One region of the Nocardioides panacis genome, then DNA from elsewhere that is predicted to be linked to it. Evidence: predicted binding sites of a transcription regulator. Region 1 holds the regulator's gene; each other region holds the start of a gene.

The links. The regulator HrcA, encoded in region 1, represses chaperone genes, less so after heat shock. The targets are predictions, from matches to a motif close to TTGGCACTCGNNNNNNNCGAGTGCCAA.
Region 2: the regulator HrcA is predicted to act here: its motif matches at 1,019-1,045, upstream of groL (chaperonin GroEL).
Region 3: the regulator HrcA is predicted to act here: its motif matches at 1,006-1,032, upstream of KRR39_RS00155 (FmdB family zinc ribbon protein).
Region 4: the regulator HrcA is predicted to act here: its motif matches at 1,030-1,056, upstream of groES (co-chaperone GroES).

Annotation. Positions count from the first base shown of each region.
Region 1 is NZ_CP077062.1:2,698,544-2,700,741, forward strand. It holds gene dnaJ (molecular chaperone DnaJ) at 1-935, opposite strand, end outside; gene hrcA (heat-inducible transcriptional repressor HrcA) at 949-1,971, opposite strand; gene KRR39_RS13140 (MBL fold metallo-hydrolase) at 2,070-2,198, shown strand, end outside.
Region 2 is NZ_CP077062.1:4,736,883-4,739,080, forward strand. It holds gene KRR39_RS23150 (ATP-grasp domain-containing protein) at 36-872, shown strand; gene groL (chaperonin GroEL) at 1,202-2,198, shown strand, end outside.
Region 3 is NZ_CP077062.1:25,038-27,235, reverse strand. It holds gene KRR39_RS00160 (penicillin acylase family protein) at 1-912, opposite strand, end outside; gene KRR39_RS00155 (FmdB family zinc ribbon protein) at 1,077-1,451, shown strand; gene KRR39_RS00150 (SAF domain-containing protein) at 1,527-2,153, shown strand.
Region 4 is NZ_CP077062.1:3,169,875-3,172,072, forward strand. It holds gene groL (chaperonin GroEL) at 1-488, opposite strand, end outside; gene groES (co-chaperone GroES) at 596-889, opposite strand; gene KRR39_RS15430 (class I SAM-dependent methyltransferase) at 1,103-2,198, shown strand, end outside.

The DNA of each region.
Region 1 (2,198 bases):
ATGGTGAACGGGATGGCGGTCTCGACGTCGGACTCCGCCGAGGCGATGTCCGCCTCGAGGGTCGGCAACGAGATCGTGGTGCCGAGCGCGGCAGCCGTCATCGGGACCGTCACCTGGCAGAGCAGGTCGGCGTTGTGCCGGGTGAAGACCGGGTGGTCGTTGACGTGCATCTCGACGTACAGGTCGCCGGCCGGGCCGCCGCCGGGGCCGACCTCGCCCTGGCCGGTGAGCTGGACCCGGGTGCCGGTGTCGACGCCGGCGGGGATCTTCACCGTCAGGGTGCGGCGCGAGCGGACCCGGCCGTCGCCGGAGCACTCGCGGCACGGCTCGGGGATGATCGTGCCGAAGCCGCGGCAGGCCGCGCAGGGTCGCATCGTGCGGATCTCGCCGAGGAACGAGCGCTGCAGGTGCACGGTCTCCCCGCGACCGCCGCAGGTCTCGCACGGCACCGGGTGCGACCCGGGGGCCGCGCCCTCGCCGTTGCAGACGGTGCACAGCACGGCCGTGTCGACCTTGAGCTCGTGGGTGGTGCCGAAGGCCGCCTCGGCGAGGTCGACGTCGAGGCGGATCAGCGCGTCCTGCCCGCGACGGGCGCGCGGTCGGGGACCGCGACCGCTTCCCGCGGCGCCGCCGGCACCGCCCTGGCCGCCGAAGAAGGCGTCCATGATGTCGGTGAAGGAGAACCCCTGCCCGGCGCCCGCGCTGCCGAAGCCGCCGCCGTTGAAGGGGTCGCCGCCGAGGTCGTACATCCGGCGCTTCTCGGGGTCGGAGAGCACCTCGTAGGCGCGCGTGACCTCCTTGAACTGCTCCTGCGTGGCCGGGTCTGGGTTCACGTCGGGGTGCAGCTGCCGGGCAAGCCTGCGGTAGGCCTTCTTGATCACGTCACCGTCGGCATCGCGCGAGACCCCGAGGGTCTCGTACAGGTCCTGGCTCACAGCTGAGGCTCTCTCATCCTTCGTCGAGGATCCGGGAGACGTAGCGCGCGACCGCGCGCACCGCCGCCATGGATCCGGGGTAGTCCATGCGGGTCGGCCCCACGATGCCCAGGGTGGCCAGCGCCTCGTCGCCCGGGCCGTAGCCCGTGGAGACGACCGAGGTGGAGGCGAGCTCCTGGTAGGGGCCCTCGTGCCCGATGCGCACCGTCACCGTGGAGGGCGACGACGCCTCGCCGAGCAGCTTGAGCAGCACGACGTGCTCCTCGAGCGCCTCGAGCATCGGCCGGATGGCGAGGTCGAAACCGTCGCCGAAGCGTGCAAGGTTGGCGGTGCCGCCGACGACCACGCGCTCGTCGGAGCGGTGGTCGGACATCGCCTCGACCAGGGCCGCGACGAGCACCGCCACCGGACCGCGCTGGTCGGGCTCGTACTCGTCGGGGAGCACCACCAGGGATGCGGAGGCGTCGGCGAGCCGCTCCCCCACGATGGTCCGGTTCAGCCGGCTGCGCAGGTCCGCGACCCGCTCCTCGTCGAGCGGGGCGGGCAGCTCGACCACCCGCTGCTCGACGCGGCCGGTGGAGAGGATCAGCACCACCAGCACGCGCGCGGCGGTCAGCGGGACCACCTCGACGTGCCGGACCGTGGAGCGCGAGAGCGTGGGGTACTGCACGATCGCGACCTGCCGGGTCAGCTGGGCGAGCAGCCGGACGCTGCGCTGCACCACGTCGTCGAGGTCGATGGCGCCCTCGAGCAGGGTCGCGATGGCCCGCTTCTCCGCGGCGTTGAGCGGCTTGACCTGGCTGAGCCGGTCCACGAACAGCCGGTAGCCCTTGTCGGTGGGGATCCGCCCGGCGCTGGTGTGCGGCTGGGTGATGAACCCCTCCTCCTCCAGCGCGGCCATGTCGTTGCGGACGGTGGCCGGGGAGACGCCGAGCTTGTGCCGGTCGACCAGCGACTTGGAGCCCACCGGCTCCTGGGTCGAGACGTAGTCCTCCACGATCGCGCGCAGGACGGCCAGCTTGCGATCCTCGACCATCTGACTCGCCTCCTCCGGCGTCCTCGGTGCTTCCACGTGCTCCTGGCACTCCCCTGTACCGAGTGCCAAGCCTACCGTCCCGCCGTAGCCTGGCCCGCATGCCCGACCTTCCGCGTGACATCCCCCACGACCACGGCTTCGTCGAGATCGGCGACCGCTGCTGGGTGGCCCGCTTCGAGTCCTTCGACGTCAACGTCGGGGTCGTCGCCGGCGACCGGGGGCTGCTG
Region 2 (2,198 bases), 2.0 Mb from region 1:
GCAAACCGGTCGCGCCGATCGGTAGCGTCCCGCCCATGTCCGCCGACGTCCTGCTCGTGACCTGCGCCCCCCTGCCCGACGGAGAGACCGACGGTCACCTGCTGGTCGAGGACCTCGCGGCCCGCGGCCTCACGTCGCGCTGGGTGGCCTGGGACGACGCGGACGTCGACTGGTCGCGGGCCGGGGTCGTCGCGGTCCGCAGCACCTGGGACTACGAGTCGCGGCGCGAGGAGTTCCTGGACTGGTCCGCGAGCGTCGGGCCGGCGCTGCTCAACGGCGCCGATGTGTTCGCGTGGAACACCGAGAAGGCCTACCTCCTCGACCTGCTCGCAGCCGGGCTGCCCGTCGTACCCAGCGTGCTGGCCGGCACCCGGGCCGAGGTGGTCAGCGCCGCCCGCGGGTTCGGCGTGGCGGTCTGCAAGCCCGTCGTCGGGGCCGGAGGACGGGGCGTGGTGGTGCTGGACCGCCCCGACCTGCCGGTCCGGGGCCACGGTCCCTGGCTGGTGCAGCCGCTGGTGGAGTCGGTGCGCACCGAGGGCGAGGTCTCGGTGTTCACCATCGACGGACGGGCGGTCGCCCAGGTGCGCAAGGTCCCCGGCGACGGCGAGGTCCGGGTCCACGAGGAGTACGGCGGCCGCTCCGGCGCCGTACCGCTGGAGGAGCCGCACGCCGCGCTGGCCACCCGGACGGTGCAGGTCGCGGAGCGGCTGCTCGGGGCCCGGCTGGCCTACGCCCGGGTGGACCTGATGCGGCTCGCCGACGGCTCGCTCGCGGTGGGGGAGCTCGAGGCCACCGAGCCGGGGCTCTACCTCGACCTGGTGCCCGAGGTGGCGACCGCCTTCGGGGCGATGGTCGCGGGCCGGCTGGCTTAAGAAGAGGCCGGAGAGCGCTTTCGCGTTCTCCGGCCGAAACCCCGTCGCACCCACGAGGTTCCCTCAGGTTAGGCCCGGCTCCGAAGAGGGGTCAATGACACGTGGGGGTGGCTGACGTCGGTCTAGACCTAGCCCGCCCACGTCGTCTTGCACTCGCAAGGGGCGAGTGCTAAACATGAGGTAGCACTCTCACCACGAGAGTGCCAAGTGGACCGGGAAGATGAGGTCTCCACGCGCCGGCGGGAAGGGTCTGCCGGGTCAGCGGAGATCGTCCGTCGCGGGCATCCCCCGGGCCAGTCCATTCATTCCAGCGTGAGGAACCGCGGAGAATGCCGAAGCTTATTGCGTTCAACGAGGAAGCACGGCGCGGCCTGGAGCGTGGCATGAACACGCTCGCCGACGCCGTCAAGGTGACGCTCGGCCCCAAGGGTCGCAATGTCGTCCTCGAAAAGAAGTGGGGCGCCCCCACGATCACCAACGACGGTGTGTCCATCGCCAAGGAGATCGAGCTCGAGGACCCCTACGAGAAGATCGGTGCCGAGCTCGTCAAGGAGGTCGCCAAGAAGACCGACGACGTCGCGGGCGACGGCACCACCACCGCCACGGTCCTGGCCCAGGCCATGGTTCGCGAGGGGCTGCGCAACGTCGCGGCCGGCGCGAACCCGATGTCGCTCAAGCGTGGCATCGAGATCGCCGTCACCGCCATCACCGAGCAGCTGCTCGCGATGGCCAAGGACGTCGAGACCAAGGAGCAGATCGCCTCCACCGCCTCCATCTCCGCCGGTGACACCACCGTCGGCGAGATCATCGCCGAGGCGATGGACAAGGTCGGCAAGGAAGGCGTCATCACCGTCGAGGAGTCGAACACGTTCGGCCTCGACCTCGAGCTCACCGAGGGCATGCGGTTCGACAAGGGCTTCATCTCGGCGTACTTCGTCACCGACGCGGAGCGCATGGAGACGGTCCTCGACGACCCGTACATCCTGATCGCCAACCAGAAGGTCTCGAACGTCAAGGACCTGCTGCCGGTGCTCGAGAAGGTCATGCAGAGCGGCAAGCCGCTGCTGATCCTCTCCGAGGACGTCGACGGCGAGGCGCTGTCCACCCTGGTGGTCAACAAGATCCGCGGCACCTTCAAGTCGGTCGCCGTGAAGGCTCCCGGCTTCGGTGACCGTCGCAAGGCCATGCTCCAGGACATCGCGATCCTGACCGGCGGCCAGGTCATCTCCGAGGAGGTCGGCCTCAAGCTCGAGTCGACCGGCCTCGAGCTGCTCGGCCAGGCCCGCAAGGTCGTCGTCACCAAGGACGAGACGACGATCGTCGAGG
Region 3 (2,198 bases), 2.2 Mb from region 1:
GTCGCCCTTGCCGAGCAGGGCCGGCAGGTCGCGCACCGCCCGGTGCACCCGCTCCAGGGCGCCCTCGGCCGCCCTCGAGACGGGTGGGCGGGACGGCTTGCGAGTGCCGCCGCGGGTGGCGTCCTGCTCGAACACCTTGTCCACGACCGCGCCCTGGTCGACGATCGGGCGGTGCCGGTCGTAGGGGTAGGGCGGGAACAGCTCGGCGATCTCCGCCGGCGTCCGGGTCGCCGACATCAGGCCGCGCTCGATCTCGTCGTCCATGTTGCCGCGCAGGTCCCACGCCATCGCCTTGAGCCACGCGACGGAGTCCGCCGGCGTCCAGTCCTCGATCTGGTAGTCGGAGTTCTTCAGCCCGAGCACGGTGTACTCCAGCGAGATCTCCGAGGGCGAGTGCCGGTGCAGGTAGGCGTTCACGCCGTTGCTGTAGGCCTGCAGGTAGGCCAGCGTCGCCGGCTGGAGCCGGGACAGCTCCTGCTCCGCGACCCGGCGCCACCCCATGGTCCGGATCGTCTTGTCCGTCTCGAGGGTGGCCTCGCCGAACATCTCCGAGAGCCGTCCGGCGGTCGTGTGCCGGCGGACGTCCATCTCGAAGAACCGGTCCTGGGCCTGCACGAACCCCTGCGCGTAGAACAGGTCGTGGCTGGTCCCGGCGTAGACCTGCGGGATGCCGTGGTCGTCGCGGAGCACCTTGACGGTGCCGTCCAGGCCCTGCAGCGACAGGTCGCCGGAGGTCTGCGGGAAGGACTGGCGGACCACCACGACGCCCGCGACGAGCGCGGCCACCAGGAGCAGGACGACCGCCAGGACGCCGTACGCCGACCAGCGGCTCCAGCGCGGCCAGGCCCGGAAGCCACGTCGCGGCGCCGCCGTCGAGGAGGGAGCGGGCGTCGCTGCGGGGGTGTCGGGCACGGCGGCAATTGTGCCTGTTGCGGTCCCCCGCTCCCGCCGCGCCCCCACGCGGCACGGCCGGGAAGTTTGTGAATCGTCCCGACGTTGCGATACTTGGCAGTCGAGTCCCCGGAGTGCCAGTCGAGACCCCCGGGGACGACGTATGAGCATCCCGTGGAGGACCCGTGCCCACCTACCAGTACGCCTGCACCGAGTGCACCCACTCGTTCGAGCAGTTCCAGAGCTTCACCGACGACGCACTCACCGTGTGCCCCGTCTGCGAGGGTCGCCTGCGCAAGGTGTTCAACGCCGTCGGTGTGGTGTTCAAGGGGTCCGGCTTCTACCGCAACGACAGCCGCACCGACGGCAAGTCCGCCGGCAACGGCTCCGCGCCGAAGTCTCCCGCGACCTCGGACCACTCCGGCAGCAGCGGCGACTCGTCCTCCTCCACCGCATCGGAGAAGTCCTCGGAGAAGTCGAGCCCGGCCGGCTCGTCGTCGAAGAAGTCGTCGGACACGTCCGCCGCGACCTCGTCCAGCAACTCCCCCAGCGCCGCCTGACCCCTCGGTCCCACCCGACCCGGGCCCTGTGGACGACGGCCGACGCGGTCCCGGCGGGGCTCCTAGCCTGGGTCGATGCCCCGTCTCCCGGCCTCGTTGCGCCGCCTGCGTCGCGTCGCGCTCACCCACCGCCGTCCCCTCACGGCGCTGTGCGCGGCGGTCGCGGTGGCCGCGGCCCTGCAGGCCAACGCGGCGCCTCCCCCGCCCCGCACCCTCGTGCTGACCGCGGCGCGCGACCTCCCTGCCGGCACGGTGGTGCGGTCCGGTGACCTGGTCCGGACCCCGTTCGACCCGGGCAGCGTGCCCGCGGGCGTGCTCCCGGCCGCGGCAGCCGTCGGGCGTACGACGACCGGGCCGGTGCGCGCGGGCGAGGCGGTCACCGACGCCCGGCTGGTGACCCGGTCGCTGCTCGCCGGCTACCCGGGGCTGGTCGCGGTCCCGGTGCGGATCGGCGACCCGGCCGCCGTACGCCTGCTGCGGGTCGGGGACCGCGTCGACCTGCTCGCGGCGGACCCGCAGTCCGACTCGGCGGCACGCCTCGTGGGGCGGGACGCACCGGTGCTGGCGATCCCGCGGGCCGGGCCGGAGTCCCCCGGCCTCACCTCGGGCGCGCTCGTCGTGCTCGGCGTTCCGGACCTCACCGCCCCAACCGTCGCACAGGCCTCGGTCACGGCATTCCTGTCGGTGGTGCTGACCCGCTAGCGTGCTGCCTGTCCGCACCAGCCAGCCCCTCGGCCTTCTCGGAGG
Region 4 (2,198 bases), 470 kb from region 1:
GCCTCGGCGAGGAGCTCGCCGATCACCTTGTCGCGCGAGGAGACGGTGGCGACGGCAGCCATGTCGGCCTTGTCGTCCACGTCGCGGGCGGCGTCGCGCAGCGCGTTGCCGACGGCCTCGACGGCGAGGTCCATGCCACGCTTGAGGCTCATCGGGTTCGCACCGGCGGCGACGGCCCGCAGGCCCTCGTGCACCATCGCCTGGGCGAGGACGGTCGCGGTCGTCGTACCGTCGCCGGCGACGTCGTTGGTCTTGGTGGCGACCTCCTTGGTGAGCTGCACACCCAGGTTCTCGAACGGGTCGTCGACCTCGATCTCACGGGCGACGGTCACACCGTCGTTGGTGATCGTGGGGGCGCCCCACTTCTTGTCGAGGACGACGTAACGGCCCTTGGGGCCGAGTGTCACCTTGACGGCGTTGGCGAGTGCGTCCACGCCACGCTCGAGGGAACGGCGGGCGTTCTCGTCGAACTCCAGAATCTTCGGCATCTGTAGATGCACCTTCCTGTGGTCTTGAATGCTGCTTTAAGACATGCACCCCAGGGGCCCGAACGATTTCAGGCCGCCCGGGGCGGTGTCGGACGAAGCGGTTGAGCTCAGCCGATGACGGCGAGCACGTCGCGCGCCGAGAGGATGAGGTACTCCTGGCCGGAGTACTTGACCTCGGTGCCGCCGTACTTGCTGTAGATGACCTTGTCGCCGACGTTGACGTCGAGCGGGACCCGGTTGCCGTTGTCGTCGATGCGACCCGGACCGATGCTCAGGACCTCGCCCTCCTGGGGCTTCTCCTTGGCAGTGTCCGGGATGACCAGGCCGGAAGCCGTGGTCTGCTCGGCCTCGAGGGCCTTGACGACGATCCGGTCCTCGAGAGGCTTGATGTTGACCGACACGATGCCGACCTCCACTTTCGAAGTTGTCGAGGGGTGATGTTTCTGCAGAACGTTTGGTGCCGGCTTCGTCGCACGCCGTCGCGGGGGTCGCGCGGGTCCACCTGCACTGGCACACTCGAGGTGAGAGTGCCAACGTAAATCTAGCACTCGGTGGCCACGAGTGCCAGACGGGTCCGCGGGTCTCTTCCCGGCCCGGCCTGACAGGATGACGGCGTGGACCTCGACGCCTTCCGCTGGCTGCTGACCGAGCCCGGCCAGGCGCTGCTGGTCCGGGCCACCCAGCTGTACGTCGCCCACGCCGGCGACCCGGTGCGGACCGCCACCGCCCTGCGCCGCCACGACGTCTCGCCCGAGCACGCCGCCGCGGCGCTCACCCAGGTCGACCTGCGGGCCCGGGCGGTGGCCAAGCTCGGCGACGACGCGGCGCGGATGTACTTCACCCCCGAGGGCCTCGAGCAGGCCACCCGGTCCCGGGTCGCCACGCACCGCGCGGCGCGGGTCGCGTTCGCCGCCCCCGACTCGGTGCTCGACCTCGGCTGCGGCATCGGTGGCGACCTGGTGGCGCTGGCCCGGGCCGGGCTGACCGTCGCGGGCGTGGACCGCGACGAGCTGCGGGTGGCGGTGGCCCGGGCCAACCTCGACGCCCTCGGGCTCGGCGGGGCGGTGCAGGTGGCGTCCGCGCAGGACGTCGACGTCTCCGGGTTCGGCGTGGTCTTCGCCGACCCCGCCCGTCGTACCGACCGGGGGCGGGTGTTCGACGTGGACGGCTGGTCGCCGCCGTGGGACTTCGTCACCGCGCTGCTGGCCCGGCCCTCGTGCGTCAAGGTCGCGCCCGGCATCCCGCACTCCCTGCTGCCCGACGGCGTCGAGGCCGAGTGGGTCTCCGACGAGGGCGACGTCAAGGAGGCCGCGCTGTGGTCCCCGCAGCTGGCCACGGCGCGCCGCCGGGCCACGGTGATCAAGGGCGGCGGGCTGGTGTCCGTGACCGACGAGGACGACCCCGGCTCCCCCGGCGTCCGGGCCGTCGGCCGCTGCCTCTACGAGCCCGACGGCGCGGTGATCCGGGCCGGCCTGGTGACCGCGGTCGCGGCCGGCGTGAACGGCGGGCTGGTCGACGAGCACATCGCCTACGTGACCAGCGACGAGGCGTTCTCCACCCCGCTGGCCCGCTCCTACGAGGTGCTCGACGAGCTGCCCTACAAGGAGAAGCCGCTGCGCGCCGCGCTCCGGGCCCGCGGGGTGGGGCGGCTGACGATCAAGAAGCGCGGCGTCGACGTGGTGCCCGAGGAGCTCCGCAAGCGGCTGTCCC